Regions from separate parts of the Pelosinus sp. IPA-1 genome, predicted to be linked through region 3. Evidence: riboswitches for the same ligand, from Rfam matches in the RefSeq annotation. Region 3 holds a riboswitch; each other region holds the start of a gene.
What was found. Region 3 has a riboswitch for cobalamin ahead of QSJ81_RS02020 (nicotinate-nucleotide--dimethylbenzimidazole phosphoribosyltransferase). Riboswitches for the same ligand answer to the same signal wherever they lie in the genome.

Region 1: another riboswitch for cobalamin. It lies ahead of QSJ81_RS01560 (TonB-dependent receptor domain-containing protein); the one in region 3 lies ahead of QSJ81_RS02020 (nicotinate-nucleotide--dimethylbenzimidazole phosphoribosyltransferase).
Region 2: another riboswitch for cobalamin. It lies ahead of QSJ81_RS21780 (sirohydrochlorin cobaltochelatase); the one in region 3 lies ahead of QSJ81_RS02020 (nicotinate-nucleotide--dimethylbenzimidazole phosphoribosyltransferase).

What each region holds. Positions count from the first base shown of each region.
Region 1 covers NZ_BSVC01000001.1:353,764-359,879, reverse strand. Annotated here, with positions in the region: gene QSJ81_RS01560 (TonB-dependent receptor domain-containing protein) at 1-2,021, opposite strand, end outside; cobalamin riboswitch at 2,219-2,400, opposite strand; cobalamin riboswitch at 2,458-2,644, opposite strand; cobalamin riboswitch at 2,915-3,098, opposite strand; gene meaB (methylmalonyl Co-A mutase-associated GTPase MeaB) at 3,234-4,382, opposite strand; gene scpA (methylmalonyl-CoA mutase) at 4,384-6,116, opposite strand, start outside.
Region 2 covers NZ_BSVC01000010.1:87,679-93,794, forward strand. Annotated here, with positions in the region: gene QSJ81_RS21770 (CopZ family metallochaperone) at 1-88, opposite strand, end outside; gene QSJ81_RS21775 (HoxN/HupN/NixA family nickel/cobalt transporter) at 120-869, opposite strand; gene QSJ81_RS21780 (sirohydrochlorin cobaltochelatase) at 944-1,810, opposite strand; cobalamin riboswitch at 2,068-2,246, opposite strand; gene QSJ81_RS21785 (methyltransferase family protein) at 2,328-2,981, opposite strand; gene lgt (prolipoprotein diacylglyceryl transferase) at 2,983-3,744, opposite strand; gene QSJ81_RS21795 (hypothetical protein) at 3,987-4,418, opposite strand; gene QSJ81_RS21800 (hypothetical protein) at 4,496-4,690, opposite strand; gene QSJ81_RS21805 (DUF2933 domain-containing protein) at 4,740-5,000, opposite strand; gene QSJ81_RS21810 (hypothetical protein) at 5,019-5,159, opposite strand; gene QSJ81_RS21815 (urease accessory protein UreH domain-containing protein) at 5,387-6,116, opposite strand, start outside.
Region 3 covers NZ_BSVC01000001.1:462,931-469,046, forward strand. Annotated here, with positions in the region: gene QSJ81_RS02005 (iron-containing alcohol dehydrogenase) at 1-629, opposite strand, end outside; gene cobS (adenosylcobinamide-GDP ribazoletransferase) at 853-1,605, shown strand; gene cobC (alpha-ribazole phosphatase) at 1,711-2,316, shown strand; cobalamin riboswitch at 2,417-2,614, shown strand; gene QSJ81_RS02020 (nicotinate-nucleotide--dimethylbenzimidazole phosphoribosyltransferase) at 2,727-3,764, shown strand; gene QSJ81_RS02025 (sensor histidine kinase) at 3,907-5,109, shown strand; gene QSJ81_RS02030 (response regulator transcription factor) at 5,134-6,116, shown strand, end outside.

The DNA.
Region 1 (6,116 bases), 110 kb from region 3:
ACCTTGTTGTTCAGCAGCTTGTCATAACCTACCTGCATGCCATTATAGGTCTGATTGACCTGGCGGCCGTAGCCTGAGGCACTCTTGTATTTGCCATGCCAGGTATCAGCCCACACGTTTTCCTTTTGATCCTGCTCTCCCATATAACCACTACGGTGGAGGTTCCCCACCCGGCGGAACATATTCAGGTAATTGCTTTTCCACAGGTTGTTCATAACGACTGCGTTATCGCTGACCGACCGACCAGACTCCGAGACAGTATCCAGATCCAGGTAGCTGTAGCTATCCAGGTACCAGGCCGTTCCTATACGGGAGGAACTATCGGCTGGATTGGTGAAATAATTGTCCAGCTGACCAATGACCGGGGTGATTTCATATTGGCTGAATACCCCGTCAGCCCGGGAGGTCTGACCTGTCACCGTAAAGTTGTCGGCACCGTTTAGGATGCCAAGGAGCACGTTCCCCTTCCCGTCACTAGCCGCCGATCCTTGAGTGGTCGTACCCACCCCTGGCACCCACCCCAGCTGAATGTACAGGTTGGCATGACCGTCCGGGGTAGTGACATTCGTGATATAGACCTGATCCTGGTTACCGCCTATCTTTTGTACCTTGGTAGTTCCATTCTGCCCTCCACTTTCCATTACACTATAGGAGCCCAGCCGAAAAACGGTACCGTCGGAAAGTGCTGCATTTCGCACCAGAAGAGTTCGATTAGCTGCTCTAGTGATCATTCTTCCATTAGAATCCTTAAAACCTGTGGGATACACTCCCCCCTGAATGTGGTTGGCGATGGGATCATTACCAACAGTATTGATATAAGACAGATCAATTGTGCCGTTTTTACCGACAGTCAGGTCTTTGACTGTTATCGCAGTTGGACCGGTTACCACCGTTCCGCTGCCACTGCCATTGTCAATAGAAGTCGTCGTATTGTCAGTCTGGGTAATTGTGCCATCAGCATTAATTATCCATCCCTGTCCAATGCTATAACTGCCGACAATAGCACTGGTGCTTTCCAGACGATCCATGGGGCGCCATACACCGCTCTCTCCCACAATGCGACTTTGATAGGAATAAGAATAATTTGGATCCGAAGGGCTGGAAGGAAGTGTTATCGGCCATGACGTAAAATTAACAGGTTTCAAAGAAGTACCTACTGTCAATAGTGTTCCACTCTGCCAGTCATTACCCTGGGCCGCATAAAGATGGGGCAAACCATTGCTGATCAATTGTATCAACTTAGCCTCTGCTGCAGCTTTTATGGCTGGGTCGCTACTTTGAGCAGCTTGTTGAGCTTGATAGATTTGTTGTGCTATCTCCGGCAACTTCCAATAGTCGTTAGCAACATTACTTCCAGTTAAAGCTGGACTGGTAAGGTCACTATAGTTGAGGAGAGACACCAATTTGCCGCTGTTGTCTTTCTGGGCAATCGTATAGGTTTTGGGAATTGTTGATCCTGGATTGGCCGGATCAGGCACCTGGATTACGGCGATGATCGTATCATAGTTGTTTGATCCACCGGCTGAACTATTATAATAGTTTACTATTGTCTTAAATGAATTCGCATTAAATACTAGTGCCGCCCCATTGACAGGATTAACTAATCTAGGAGAGGACGACGAATCTAAAACTACGGTATTATACGAATTCCCAGCCTGATTTACCGTCCCAGCCTGCCAATCCGAAAATATGTTATTAGAGGAATGCACCCCAGCATTGTAGCTTAAAAGCCCGCTGGCGGTTGTCTCCCCCTCGGCGGCGTAAACAACATTGGTTGAGTCCATAGGGGGCAGTGCTCCCAGCGATCCACCAAGCATTACCGTCATCGCTAAAGACAGTTTCTTATATCCTCCAGTCTGGATGTTGGCGAAAGACTGTATGGAACTTATTTCTGCAAGTACGCTGTCCCGGCGGGCGCGGCGGCGACTGGATTTCATTTTCCCATTACTTTTTGTCAATTCGGATACGACCTGCCAACAGGAGCGGGCGCGATTCCAGATGATTCTATATACATGGTTCAAAACATATCATTCCTTTGTTACTTTCTTTACTTCTTGCAGAATTGCTGGATGTTCTTATTCATCCAGCAATTCTGTTGCTGATATAAAATAATAGCAATAAAAAAAACTCCCATTTTGGGAGTGCTTACGCCATGTTGCCAGAGCATTTTTTCTCCGGCAATCTTTACGTAATCTCCTCCCCGTCACTCGCAGGTAAAATGGCGATCGTTAGATAGGCAGTTCTCCTGACTTCGGATCAATGCTTTTTCGCGCCTTCCCAAAGCCTAAGCTCCAGTGGCATTTTGCGAAATTACTCCCCATTACAGTGGCGGGACCGTGCCGGCATTACACCGGTCTTCCCTATTAAGCCCCGAAGGGCACCTATCCCAGTATTCTGTTGTTATTTCCTTTGATTCTTGGTAGCTTCCTAATCCTCTCCCTGTTAATCGCAGGTCAAGCGAGGATGTCAGTACAGGCAGTTCTCCTAGCTCTACTTCATCACCAGCCCAGCCTTCCCGGCAAGTTTATCTCCTGCCAGTGGCCAGTCAGGGCTGATTCCGTATTACAGTGGCGAACCGCGCCGGCTTTTCACCGGACTTCCCTATTGAGCCCTCTGAAAGGGCACCTGCACCCGTATTTGCTCACAATTACCAATCCTATTTCTCTATTCTTTCCTGGATTATCTATGATAAAATCTGTCATAAACCGCCTATATTGAAGCTTGTACCTCCTAAGAACCAAAAGCACTAAGCTATGCAAGATTTTGTTCTGTGCAAGCACAATCTGTCAAATAAAAAGAAGCCCCCCTGTGATGACACCACCCAGAGAGGCTTCTTGTATTATCCAGCAAAACTTCCGGAATAAAAATGCAAAAAACGACAACCAAAATCCCCTCCCCATCTTTCGCAGGTAAAACGGTGATTGTTGTACAGGCAGTTCTCCTGGCTCTGGATCATAGTTCCTCCAAACCTTCCCAAAACAATTACGTCTCAGTGGCATATCTTGGACTTACTCCCCATTACAGTGGCGGGACCGCGCCGGTATTACACCGGACTTTTCTATTAAGCCCTTACGGGCACCTGTACCTATTTAATTTTAATGAATTTTTACCTATTACACCTTTCTTTGATTTTCTTTGTCAACGCCAAAATAATACCATTTTTGGATAAACATGTCAATCCATATTATTATGTATACATGTATGACCGAATATGATCGGTGTATCTGGTATTCTTATCTCTTTTCCCCTTCAAATATATCAATTAGTTTCTTCACTGCCATGGTGGCAGAAATTTTCCCGTCGATAACATTCTGCTCAATTTGAGGTTTCTTATTGATGACCTCAGGATGATTGATAAATAAAGCCTGCAAATATTCTTGGACCATAGACTGCACCCAACTTAACATTTGAGTTCGACGACGCCTTTCAAAGATACCAGATTCCGTTGTTATTTGGTGGAACTTTTCTACCATCCGCCAAACATCGTCTACCCCCTCACCCGTACTTGCCGAGCAAGTATGGCCTTTGGTAACCCATCCTTCCGTAGCTGGACGCAAGAAATGCAAAATACGATCATAATCCACTTTCGCCATTAAAGCTTTCTGTTTATTATCACCATCTGCTTTATTAATCACAATGGCATCAGCCAGCTCTATTACCCCTTTTTTCATCCCTTGCAGTTCATCCCCTGCTCCTGTAATCATCAGCAAGAGGAAAAAATCAACCATAGAGCGCACTGTTACTTCACTTTGCCCCACGCCAACGGTTTCAATCAGCAATACATCATAACCAGCCGCTTCACATAATAGTATTGTTTCCCGGCTTTTACGGGTTACCCCTCCCAAGGTGCCACTGGAGGGAGAAGGCCTGATATAAGCCCTTGGATTACGGGACAATTGCTCCATGCGCGTTTTATCGCCTAAGATACTGCCCTTGGTTACTGTACTGCTGGGATCAACGGCGAGTACAGCTACTTTATGTCCTTTATCACATAATTGACATCCTAGGTTTTCAATAAAGGTACTTTTACCAGCACCTGGAACACCAGTAATCCCGACACGAATGGATTTACCCGTATGAGGTAATAACTTTTTTAATATTTCCTGTGCCAGCTCCATATGAGCTGGTAAATTACTTTCAATGAGCGTGATCGCTCTGGACAAAATCACTCGATTTTCACTCAATACACCTTGGACATATTCATCTACGGAAAGTTGGCGGCGAATGGAGCGAGAATTAAAAGGGGTTTCTGTCTTCTCTTGATTCGGCATACCATCGTGACCACTACGAATTCCGCCCATGACTTCCGTGGTGAAAGCATCCCCTGCATCAGGTGGAATCCATTCCGGCTTCCACCTGTCCTTTTTTTCTTCAGTATTCATATCATTTCACTTCCTGTGAATAACGTCCTAGCTCTTTTAATATTTTTTCTGCGGCAACAGGAATAATGGTTCCTGGTCCAAAAATGGCTGCTGCGCCATTTTCACGTAAAAACTCATAATCCTGAGCAGGAATAACACCGCCAATAACAACCATAATGTCTTCTCTACCAAGCTTTTTAAGTTCTTCGATGAGCTGTGGCAGTAACGTCTTGTGTCCAGCTGCCAAGGAACTCATACCTACTACGTGAACGTCATTATCTACCGCTTGCTGCGCTGTTTCTTCTGCTGTTTGGAACAGTGGTCCAATATCCACGTCAAAACCCATATCTGCAAAAGCGGTAGATATTACTTTCGCGCCTCGGTCATGACCATCCTGACCCATTTTCGCAATCATAATTCTGGGACGACGGCCTTCTGTTTTTTCAAAATCATCAGCCATGGCCCTTACTTTATTAATGGTTTCTTCTTCAGCAAACTCACTGCTATATACTCCAGAAATCGAACGAATGATGGCTTTGTGCCGTCCGGCAACATGCTCAATCGCATCGGATATTTCACCTAAACTAGCTCTGGCTCTGGTCGCTTCAATAGCCAGTGCCAATACATTTCCTTCGCCTGTTTCCATAGATTTGGTAATGGCTTCTAATGCACGTCTTACTCTATCATTATCCCGGTTACTGCGAAGTTTTTCTAAACGCTGAATTTGGGATAAACGCACAGCTGTATTATCTACAGATAAAATATCAAGAGGATCTTCTTTTTCCAGGCGATATCGATTTACCCCAACAATTGTTTCTTTGCCGGAGTCAATATGTGCCTGGCGTCTTGCCGCTGCCTCTTCAATTCTCATCTTAGGAAGACCAGTATCAATCGCCTTGGACATACCACCCAATCTTTCTACTTCTTGAATATGGCTCCATGCCCTTTTGACCAGCTCATTGGTCAAGGCTTCTACATAATAAGAACCGCCCCAGGGATCAAGTACTTTGCATACCATGGTTTCATCCTGAATATACAGTTGTGTATTACGCGCAATGCGAGCCGAAAAATCTGTAGGTAAGGCAATGGCTTCATCCAGTGCATTGGTATGCAGTGATTGAGTATGGCCAAGGGCCGCGCCCATTGCTTCCATGCAGGTTCTTCCTACATTATTAAAAGGATCCTGCTCTGTCAAACTCCAACCGGAAGTCTGGGAGTGAGTTCTAAGAGCCATGGATTTTGGATTTTTAGGATTGAATTGTTTAATAATCTTGGCCCACAGCAAACGTCCTGCACGCATTTTGGCTACTTCCATAAAATAGTTCTTACCAATGGCCCAAAAGAAAGACAACCGGGGAGCAAAAGCATCCACATCCATGCCTGCCTTAATACCCGTCTTAATATACTCTAAGCCATCAGCGAGTGTATAGCCAAGTTCAATATCAGCAGTGGCCCCTGCTTCTTGCATATGATAGCCGGAAATACTAATGCTATTGAATTTTGGCATAAACTGTGAGGTATAAGAGAAAATATCAGCAATGATCCGCATGGAAGGCTCTGGCGGATAAATATAGGTATTACGCACCATGAATTCTTTTAAAATATCATTTTGGATAGTACCTGTCAGTAATTCCTGTTTTACGCCTTGTTCTTCTGCGGCCACAATATAAAAAGCTAATATGGGCAGCACCGCACCATTCATCGTCATGGATACTGACATTTTATCTAGAGGAATTCCTGAAAATAAAATTTCCA
Region 2 (6,116 bases), on a different contig from region 3:
CTTCTTTAAGAGCATTCTCAACGGCCATCTTACAATGACCACAAGACATTCCTTCGATTTTTATTACTGTTTCACCAGTTTGACCCATTTCATATACGTAATGTCTGCCCAGACATACATTAGGTCAGGGTTAAAGTGGGCAGTAAGTCGCTTTGGCCTATTAAGAAAATGATGCCAACTGCAATACTATATAACGCCGTAGTGCTTGCTAATATTACATAGACTTTTGGATTTTTTGCAGCTTGTGCATAACCATTTAAGAGAAGAAGGATTAACACAGTTTGCGCTATAAATAAACCAATAATAAATGCTAACACGGCTGTAAGTCCTAAAGCTACCGTACCAGCTCCTGCGGCCGCAGTAAATAATAAGATTTGTGTTCCAGTTTCTCCTCCAATTCCGTGAAGTATTCCTATACAGCAAGCACTACGAGCACCCAGGTCAACTGAAAAATCTTGCTGCACTGGAGTACTTGCTGGTTTAAATTTTGATTTTAACCAATATGATATTTTCCTTATCCCCATAAAAAGCAATGTCCATCTACTAAGTAATACTTGCTCATCCTTCCGATTAAAAAGAGCCACAATTAACCAAATGCCCAAGCCAATTAAGGTAGCCCCAACAATACGTTCTATAACTCCATCTACCCACTCTGGTAATACATTTCCGAGTAAAATTGCAGCACTACCGAATACTAAATTAACCAACGCATGACCCATTACATAGTAAAGTGATAAGAAGAAACTTTTTTTCTTCGTATCTTCTGCTCCAATAAAATCGGTGATAGCGGCGATATGATCCCAATCGATTGCATGCCTAAGCCCGAGTACAAAACCTAACCCAATTATAGCGCCAATTTCGGCATTCATCTTTTTAATCTCCTTTAATTCAGCCCACAGGCATCTATCTCATGAAATTATATTATAGTATGACCCGTTTAAAACTAGTGTTTTTTAGCTTTATGCACGATCAGTTGATCAATAGCATCTTTTAGATGCTGTACATAAATATCCTGGATAGCTAGATTTTCGCCCAAGCCGTGGAAATATATATCAACATTAAACCCAGCTTTAAGTAATTGGGATTTAGCAGAATCTTCTTCATCACCAGCCATGTCTTTAGTGGCATGGTCGCCAGCTACCAGCATAAATGGCAACAAAGTCACGTTCTTCACCTTTTTACTTTTCAATTTTTCAATAACGCTATCCAGTGCTGGGAAACCTTCGACAGTATACACAAAAATATTATTCAACCCGGCTTCTTCTAATTTTATTTGTAAAGCGGCATAAGCAGTATTAGCAGGATGTACTCCCCCATGACCCATAAGCACTATCGCTTCCTGGTATCTTAACTTAGGTAGTTGCGTTTCAACAGCCTTAATGGCAATCAGGTAATCGTCTGGGTTGCCTTTCTGTCCCATATAATAAAGCAGTGGACGGCCAAGAGTAATCTTATCAAACACTTTAGTATGAGCAAAATGTACAGAAACCTCTCTTAACTTTTCATATTCTTCAGCAGCGGCCACATATAGTGGCTGGATGAATACTTCTTTATATCCCTCAGCTTGCAATCTTTCAAGCGCTTGCTTTTCCGTATCAATTAGAATACCATCTCGCTCAGCCAATTTCTTAATGACAATACGGGAAGTAAACGCCCGACGTACCTCGTAATTAGGGAAGGTAGCTCTGATTTTGCTTTCTGTACTTTCAATGGCCATTTTCAACGTATCAAGATAAGTAGTTCCAAAGCTAACAACTAAGATAGCCCTTTTATCCGCCAAACAGTTGACGGCGCTAGCTGCTTCTTCCATTATAAATTCCTCCAATTATTATAGCTAAATACCAAATGATGAATATTGGGGTAGATTTTCATGCAACATACTAACTTCCGCTCCCCAAGATGGAATCGTCAATACACTACGTAAAAAAATAATCTCCCATCCAAGAACGGGAGACGTAATATAAGCCAGGCAAAGTTATAACGATAAAAATCCCTGCGAAAAAAACGCAACGATGAAATATTGTACAACAGCATTACTTAAATCCCCTCCCCATCGCTCGTGGGTAAACGGTGACTATTAAATAGGCAGTTCTTCTGACTTAGGATCGTAACATTCCTGCGCCTTCCCAAAACTATTATTTCAGTGACATCATGCAGGTTTGCTCCCCTTTACAGCGGCGGGACCGTGTTGGATTTACACCAACTTCCCTATTAAGCCCGTAGGCACCTATCTTACTATATTTAGTTAAGAAAATCCTATTTAAAGTTACTATCAATATCTAACGTTGTCAAGCTTTTGTTCAATACAAACCGTGTATCAAAACTTTTTACTTATCCTGCTTACTCCCAACTAGGCCCCTTCGACCTAATCTGGGGAAAAAACGTGGAGTCACTGCAGCATAGGCGGCATAGTCTTCACCAAATTGTTCCATTGCTTCCCGTTCTTCTTGCCTAGCCAACCAAATATACATCCGCACAAGAATAGGGAACATGGCCAGTGTTAACAACGTCGGCCACTGCAGCAGGAAGCCAAACAGGATCACGATAAAAGCAATGTATTGAGGATGACGCACATAGGCATAAGGCCCACTTATTGCGATTACGCCTCTACGCTGGGCGCTATGCAAAAATCTCCATGTAAAACCGAGAAAGATAAGCCCCCCAAAAATAAACCAGTTACTTAGTTCGTGAATAGGGTTATGATGTGGGTCACCTACCAGCCCCAGCAATGTATACCAAAGGTGTCCGGCATCATGAGAATAGAGATTGATTTGTGGATAGTGGCTCCCCAGCCACCCGGAAAGTAAGTAAATACTCAAAGGAAAACCATACATTTCTGCAAACAGCGCTACAATAAAAGCGGAAAAGGTACCAAAGGAACGCCAATCCCGCCCAGAACGCGGACGAGTAAAACTAAAAGCAAAAATAATAAAGATAAGCGAATTGATGACCACAATTGGCCATAGTCCATAATCTGACATGTTATTCAGTCTCTCCTTTCCGATACCACAACCATAAGCTGCTAGCAAGCATTGCCGTTAACAGCGCTGTCATTTGCGCCACTTTAAGACCGCCAAACATTAAACTATCCGTGCGTAAAAATTCCAAACCGAACCGAGCCAGGGAATAGAGAATGAAATAGGTTATTGCTACCTGTCCATCAAACTGTTTCCGACGGAATATATACAGTAGAACGGCTAGAATCATGAGATCAAACCCAGCCTCAAATAGTTCCGCTGGCACCAATGGCATTGCTCCCCATGCTTGATATGCGGGCGTTCCAGGCTGATAGACAACGCCATACCAGGCAGTTGTCGGTTTTCCATAGGCATCACCGTTTAATAAACAGCCAATACGCCCAATAGCCTGCCCTAGGATAAGACCTGGTGTACTAATATCGGCAAAACGCCGGAAGGATAAACCTTTACTTCGGAAATACCATCCCGCCAGCAATAAATTGGCTATCACCGCTCCCTGAATGGAGAGACCTCCCTGCCAAAACATCAACGCATACAAAGGATTGCTGCTATAGTCTTGCCAAGAGAAGACAACTTCCCAAACGCGTGCTCCTAAAAATCCTGCTATTACACCATATAAAACATATTCTTGCAACAGCTCTGCCGAAAACTCACTGTTTCTTGCTAGGCGTGTCGCTAGCCAGAAACCGGCAAATACTCCTAAAGATACCATAAGTCCCCAGGCGCGAAATTCAAAACTACCAATACTTAATAAGATGGGATACATGGTTCTTCCCCCCGTTCTATATCCTTCGCCTATTCTAGGCTACGTTAATTTCATCTACAACTAAGTGGAGTTATGCCCGCTTTCCAACAGGAATAACGGGCAGCTCCATGTATATAAAAGACCTCCTGGCAAACCAAGATGATCTGTCATGTCCATTACTATTAATCCATCGGTCTCATTATCCAAGCTGGCGCTCTACAACGCCAGCTTTTTGGATGAACAAGAAATTTTCAACATCCCTTTCATTGTCTGCTATATTGATCTTGATCCACGTCGGGTGCACTAGCTGGTGTACTGGACCTGGAAGACAGATTATTATTTTGCTCATTAGCGTCTACCGAATTCACTAAATCGCGCATAATCTGGCGAAGTTCTGGATCACTTGCCAGCATTTGCTTCATCGTGGCCTGCATTTCTGGATCTTTCATCATGCCTTTCATTGTCTGCTGCATATCACTGCTTTTCATCATATCTGCGCATTGTTTTTGCATTTCAGGCGAATTCATCATTTCCATGCTACCCATTTGCCCATTTTCCATCATTTTGCCTTGCATAACTGGTGGTTTCTCAACAGTTTTCTCCGCCGCACTTCCCACATTAGTACCCATTAGCAAACCAGCGGCAGAAATTGCAAATACCCCACCCATAATCCAACCTGTCATTCTTTTTTTCATAATTATTTATCCTCCTTCAAAATCTTATTATCAATTACTAAGCCTTATAGGCTTAGGGTAAGTAACTCAAATCAAAATTAAACTCCCACCAAACTATATTGAAACCAAAGGCCTCTGCGCTCTAAAATCTGCCGTACCTGTCCAGTAGTAATTAAGGTACGCGAGTCGTACAGCGAATAGCGTTTTTTCAACAAGCGCTCTAGCTTTGTTGTAATAGCGAAAAAATTCTTTGAATCTGCTTTTTCATACGCTTCAACAATCAATGCTTCCATAGCACTTCGCCTCCTTACGTCTTATATTTTAAATGTCAGTGTACTAATCCTAACTAGGTTGCTTTTCATCCTCCGCTTTTTTACCCATGCTCCTCATCATGAAAAAATGCATCAGTGGGCACATAAGAAGCACTAGGTAATTTGCTGATCCTTCATAGCCACTTTCTTTGAACAGCAGAACCAGACCGAGGGGAGCCAAGCAGCATACCATCATCATCACCATATGCTTCCAGCCACCACCACACCCCTGATGCTGCGCTTGGCTGGTATCTTGTTCCTTGGTTTGTGGCACTTGTTTATATTGATCCATCCTATTATCCTCCCCCTATTAAGAATGCATAATCATCGCTATTGCCATAAAGACTGTGCCCCAAGCACCCCATTGCAGTAATGTCAACACTCCCTTTTGCCATGGAGTATATTCTTCTATACTATCTTCGCTTATTTCCGGCGATTTATTGTTTTCCATTTTGTATCCCTCCATCTAGCTGATGAACTTTGTATTGTCCTTATCTTACCATGCTGTTGTGAAGAACCTATGAAGAACTTTTGAAGAACTTCTGATTTTTTTAAATGCTAAAAAAAACTCTGTACTTTCTTTCATAGAAAAAGCCTCGGCATTGCCGAGGCTACGTTTTTGCAAACAAAGAACCTATATTCACGAAACTCAGTACAAAACCATTCACTGACCAATATTTACAAGAATTTTGATCTGACGTTTTCCAGGTCAATCGCAGCAAGATTATCAACCACTTCGATAACACCAACAATTTTACGGTCCTTATAAATCCCAAACGTACCAACCTCATCTTGCCGAAAGTCTATCTCTTTTATTTCTTGCTTTCCTACAAATGAAGAAACGACCTTCTTCTGTTTGTAATCAACAATATTCCAGTCGCCAGTGGCATTATCAAATTCGGTGAGGTCGAATTTGATTTTTGCCAAGGCTTGTTTATTGATAACGACCACTAGTGGTTCAAATTCATACCCGATACCTTTTATCGATACGGTTTGAAGATTATTACTGATTGTGGCTTTACGAATAAGCCTTTCTGTTGAAACCTTAGCAATATCATCGCCATAGATACTTTCGACTTGCGTACCACCGGTGCTGCAGCATCCGCCTACTGATGAGGCAACAGATGTTTTATCTTTAGTAACATCAATGGCGCTGACATCATCCACCACCTTAATCACGCCTCGAATCATTCCCATCCAACAACTAAAGTTTATGTCTTGATCTTGTGGAGTAAATTCAATGATGTTTTCCCCAGAAGATAATTTTTTCTTACTATTTAAAGAAGGGATGATAATCTGGTTATTACAAGAGTTAATTTGTTCACCATCAACAATCCATTTCACTGGAATCCCCTTCTGCACATATAACACGTTTGGTGTGTAGCCTCTATTATTTGCCGACATGCGG
Region 3 (6,116 bases):
GCATTTGTCGATACATAGGCTTCGATAGCATGGGTTAAGGCATCGATGCCAGTGGCTGCAGTAAGGCTTGGCGGCATCGCTAGCATAAGCTCCGCATCATTTACGGCGATGATAGGCGTAACATGCCAATCGGTAATGGTCATTTTTACATGATTTTCTTCATCAGTTATTACGCAAAAACGAGTTAATTCACTTCCTGTACCAGCAGTGGTATTGACCGCAATCAGCGGTGCTGACCGTTTTTTTGATTTATTCAACCCAACATAGTTTTTTATTTCTCCACCGTTTGTTGCTAATAAGGCAATGGCTTTAGCGCAGTCGTGCGGGGAGCCTCCGCCAAAAGATATGAGGAAATCACAGCCGTTATCTTTAAATAATTTTAGTCCATAATCAACTTGGGGGATGGTTGGATTTGGTGAAACGTCATCGTAGATAATAAAAAATATGCCAGCATTTGTTAGGAGCTTTGTTAATTTATCAATTAATTTGATTTCAACTAAAACTTTATCGCTGACAATTAGAGCTTTTCTAAATGCCATAGGTTTAATATAAGTTATAATTTGTTCCAAGCAGCCAACGCCTAAAATACTAATCGGTGTCATAAAGTATTCATAAATCTTTTTATTCATAAGGGTATATCCTCCTCATTCCTATTTTATTAAAACCATAACACTGCTGTTTTAATTCAGCAAGGTTTGTGATGGCAGCTTTTCACATTTGAGCAATAAATCAATACAACATAACAAAGGAGGCCCATAATAAGGTTGTATAATAGTATTAGCATTTTGTTATGTAGTACGGTAATCAAAAAATGCAGACTTTGCCTAGTTTTTATTAAGGGGAGGTGGAGGATTGTTGGAGAATGTGGTTGAGGACTTTCTCACTGGTTTACAGTTTTTGACGCGGATTTCTATCAAGACAAAAAAGCAGTGGTCACTTGATAGTTTTAGCCGTAGTGTTAAGTTTTTTCCCATTATAGGTGGTATTATAGGTTTATTATTAACAGGAATTGTTTATGGGGCACAAAATTTTTGGGGTGTAAAGTTACCGTTACATCTTATGGCCGTGAGTATAATTCTAATTGAAATTATCATTACTGGCGGATTGCACTGTGACGGATTAATGGATACAGTAGATGGTGTTTTTTCGGGGAAGTCTAGGGAAAGAATGTTAGAAATTATGAAGGATAGCAGAGTCGGCGCTTTTGGTGCCATGTCCTTCTGTCTGTTGATTGTAATGAAATATTCATTAATTTTAGACATTGAACCGATGATGCTGCCGATAGCGATATTTGTAATGCCGATCATAGGTAGAACTGCTGTTGTCGTGGCGATTACTCTATACCCCTATGCTAGGGCTGATGGACTAGGTAAAGGACTTAGTCAATGCGAACATAAAAATACTCTTTATATAGCAGGTCTAATAGCAATGTTATTATTAGTTCCTTTCGGTAAACTTGTCTTACTTAGTAGTGGGGTAGCAATTGCCTTTGCCATCCTTGTTGCTGAATACGTCAATAAACGTTTAGGTGGCTTAACAGGTGATGTATATGGGGCAGTTGTTGAACTGACAGAACTTGTGGCTCTAGTAGTATTTCTTTTTTAGTTTTTATAATAGTTATAACTTTCGTTGTGTTATTGAACAATCTAATACCCATAGAATATACTTTCTGTAAAGGGAAGAATTTTAAAGTAAGGAAGGGGTGAGGCGTTGACTAAAGTAATATACGTTAGACATGGTCAAACTTCTTGGAATAAGGCAAAAAAGTACCAAGGGCATAGTGACATTCCCTTAAATGAAAAAGGATTAGAACAAGCCCAACTGGTGGGAAAACGGCTTGCTAAGGAAAATATAAGTGCAGTTTATAGTAGTGATTTATCCCGTGCATCTCAGACGGCGAATATCATCGCTCGGTATCATAATTTGCAAGGGATAAAGATAAAAGGATTTCGCGAAATAAACTTTGGCTTGTGGGAAGGGTGTACCTATGCTGAAATTATGGCACTTTGGCCTGATTCTTTAACAAGTATGTATTCTTCCCGAGGAGCAATTAATGCGCCAGAAGGAGAAAGCTTTATAGATCTGAAACGGAGGGCGAAGGGTGCTTTAAACCAATGTATTAAGGCACATGAAGAGGAAACGATTGTGATTGTATCTCATGGGGGCACAATGAGAGTATTGCTTTGTGATGCATTGCAGCTAAGTCTAGATAAGATGTGGTCTATCCGTCAAGATAGCACAGGAATTAATATCATTGAATACTTTAGTAACCAGCCAATTCTTTCCTTGGTCAACGATACTTGCCATTTAAAATAGAGTGCATGGGACATTTTTTACCATCTACCCTACTATCTTGCTAACATACTTCTTACACATAGGAGAACAAGTTTCATTGTAGAACTACTGTGACAACTGAATAAAATGCCACCAAACAGGTGCCTCTTACGTAAAGAGGAGAATAGGGAAGTTCGAAAGGATTGTAAAAGATCCTTAAACGACGCGGTCGCGCCACTGTAATCGGGGAGATACTCTTACATATGCCACCAGGAAACTGGGAAGGCGTAAGGTTTTATGATCCGTAAGCCAGGAGACCTGCCTGTTATGGCTGTCATTTACCTCCGCGTAAGGGGTAATGCCAGAAGGATGGGATTTTTTATAAAATACCTAGCCTTTTGGGCTAGGTATTTTTATATTTAAGAATGATATGAAATAAAGGAGGAGTAAAAATGGATTTGGAAAAAAAGGTCGATGAGTTGCTGAACGGAGCAGCAAAACCTCGAGAAAGCTTGGGCCTACTAGAAAAATATTTAAAAAAAATCATCTTGTCTTGGGGAAAGATCAATCCGGAAATGAAGCCTCATCATATAATCTTTGCAGCAGATAACGGTGTGGTCGAAGAGGGGACTGCTAATGACCCGATCGAGATTACTTATTTGCAAACGAAAAATATGGCAGCAGGTCATGCTACGATCAGTTGTTTTTGTCGGCACAATCAAATACCATATAGCGTAGTTGATATTGGAATTAATAATAAATTAGAAGCTGGTATTAATCGTAAAGTTGCCTTAGGTACTAAAAACTTTATGAAAGAAGAAGCTATGAGTCAGGCTGAATTTGAACAAGCTTGGAATGTGGGCAAAGACATGGTTAGCCATTTGGTTGAGGAAGGTTATAACCTAATCTCTTTTGGTGAAATGGGAATTGGTAATACAACAACCTCATCAGCAGTGCTTCATGCTTTAACGGGAATGTTACCCGAATTTGTGGTCGGTTATGGGGCTGCCTTAAATGATAATGAATTATTAAAAAGAAAACGGAATGTGGTTGCAAAAGGGGTAGAGCGTCATAAAGCCCAGATGAATACTGTAAAAGATATTTTACGTTGTGTAGGGGGATTTGATATTGTTGCCATCTGTTCTGGTATGTTAGAGTGCGCAGGACTAAGGACACCCTTTGTAATAGATGGATTTATAACAGCAGTTGCCTATGCTTGTGCAGCGCGCATCGATGGTACGATTGAAAAACATGCGATTCCATCCCATATGTCAAAGGAGCCTGGGATGGCCTATTCGCTAATGTTGGGAAATATTCTAGCAGAGGATGTATTAATCCGGGCAAATATGGCATTAGGAGAAGGAACAGGTGCTGTTCTTATGGTTTCTATGTTAAAGACAATGTCTTACACAATTCATAATATGGCAAGAATGTCTGATTTTGTGTTAAGTGAGCCTGTGCCTGCTCCCAATCAGGTTGTTGCCATATAAGGATTGCCTTTACTTGCTGGAATATAGTATTTTATTGCTGTTAGCAGGAACTAGTTTGCTCTTTAGCTAATACTCCTCATATAAAATAGCAAAAAATTGATATGATGCTGAAGTCTTATGAGGGGGTCTTCTAGTGCAAACAATGAATGGATTTACCTTAGGCGAAATTGTAAATACTCAGATTTTACAGGAAATTCAGGATAAATTTTCAGAAGCTACTGGATTAGCGTCCGTAATTGTAGACCCTGAAGGAAATCCTATTACCAATCCTAGTAATTTTACGAACTTTTGCACTTATATCCGATCTTGTTCTGAAGGATTTGCCCGTTGCACCCAGTGTGATGATAGAGGAGGGCGGGGTAACCAAAAGCCCTCTGTTTATCGCTGTCACAATGGTTTAACCGATTTGGCGGCACCAATCATTGTAAACAATGAGTATATAGGGGCTTTTCTTGCAGGACAAGTTATTCTTGCACAAGCGGACTATGATACGAAAGCTGAAATGTTTGAGCGAACAGCTGACCTAGGATTGGATTCAGAATTATTGTCAGAGTTTTTTGATATTATAGAGGTTGTACCGGAAAAAAGAATTAAAGCTGCAGCAGACCTAATTTATATCATGTCAAATTATATTGTAGAAATTGGTGTAGCCAATATTGCTAGTAAGCAGCTTGTAAAAGAAGTAAAGGTGAAAGCGGAACTTGAGGCTATGCTGCGTGCTACAGAATTAAAGGCACTGCAATCTCAGGTCAATCCTCATTTCTTGTTTAATACATTAAATACAATCGCGAGATTGGCTATGCTAGAGGGAGCAAGTCAAACACAAGAAGTGGTTTATGCGTTATCAGATTTGCTTCGTAACAATTTAAGAGACATTGAAATTTTACGTAGCTTAGAACAAGAAGTAAAATCAATCAGAGATTATCTGTTGATACAGAAAGTACGTTTTGGAGAACGTATTGAGACTTATATTGAGGTAGATCCTTTGATAATGGAAACGAAGATTCCTCCTCTTACGCTTCAACCTTTAGTTGAAAATGCGATTATTCATGGTTTGGAAAACAAAGTAGAGGGCGGAGTCGTTCGTGTAAGTGGAAAAATTGAAGGAAATGACGTAGTTCTCCTCGTGAGTGATACTGGGGATGGTGTTTCAGCAGAGGATATTCGTACTATTTTCCATGAGGAAAAGCGCAAGCAAATTCACGGACAAACGACGGGCCTTGGAATTATTAATGTTCACAAGCGAATTCAGCATTATTTTGGTAACGAATATGGCCTTACCATGGAGAGTAAAGTAGGGGAAGGAACTAACCTTTACATTCGAATTCCCTATTGTTCCTTATAAGAAAGCGTGCCAGAGGAGAAAAGAATGTATACATTATTGATTGCAGATGATGAACAATTAGAGCGGCAAGCGTTACGATTTATTGTGGAGCAAAAATGTCCGAACATTCGGATCATAGGCGAAACAGGAGACGGAAAGAGTGCCGTTCAGATTGCTACAATAGAAAAACCAGACATTGTTTTAATGGATATCCGTATGCCTGAAATGAATGGGTTAGAGGCAGCTAAGCGTATTCGATCCGCTCTACCGAATACAATCATTATCATGCTTACTGCTTTTGATGAATTTAGCTATGCAAAACAGGCGTTAACGATTGGGGTTGTTGAGTATTTATTAAAACCTGTTCGTCCAGAAGATATAATTCGAACATTGTATCTTACCATAAATAAAGTAAATGAAATCAAAAGAAAACAAGAGGAAGAAGTTAATCTGCGAAAAAGCGTAGAAGAAGCTATGCCTTTTATCCAAATGTCATTTGTGCATGATTTAGTTTCTGGTAATATTAAAGACGTTGAACATTTTCAGGAACGATCTCGGTTTTTAGGTATGAAGGTAGATCCTGGTGTTGTATTGGCTGTTGATGTTGATAATTTTAAGCAGCTAACCTCTAGTGACAGTGAGCTAGAAAAACAAATGATAAAGCAGCGAATTTACAAACTTATTTGCAGCGTCGCAGGTGACTATGCTTTAGTCACCCCTTTTGGTAGTGATAATCTGATCATTTTATTAGGATTTCTTCAGATAGATGATATTGAATCCATCCAGGGAAAGGCAAAGCAAACTGCAGGTGAGATACAAGAATGTATTGCTCGGGAAATGAATATCAGTATTACCATTGGAATTGGTCGCTATTACTCTGACCCGAGGGATATCCACAAATCCTATCTTGAGGCATTGCATGCTCAGCGGCAACGATTTTATTTAGGTGATAGCCAGATTATCCATGTTGATGATGTACCATATTTACCAACAGGGCCCTTTAATTATCCCTTTCATAATGAAAGAGC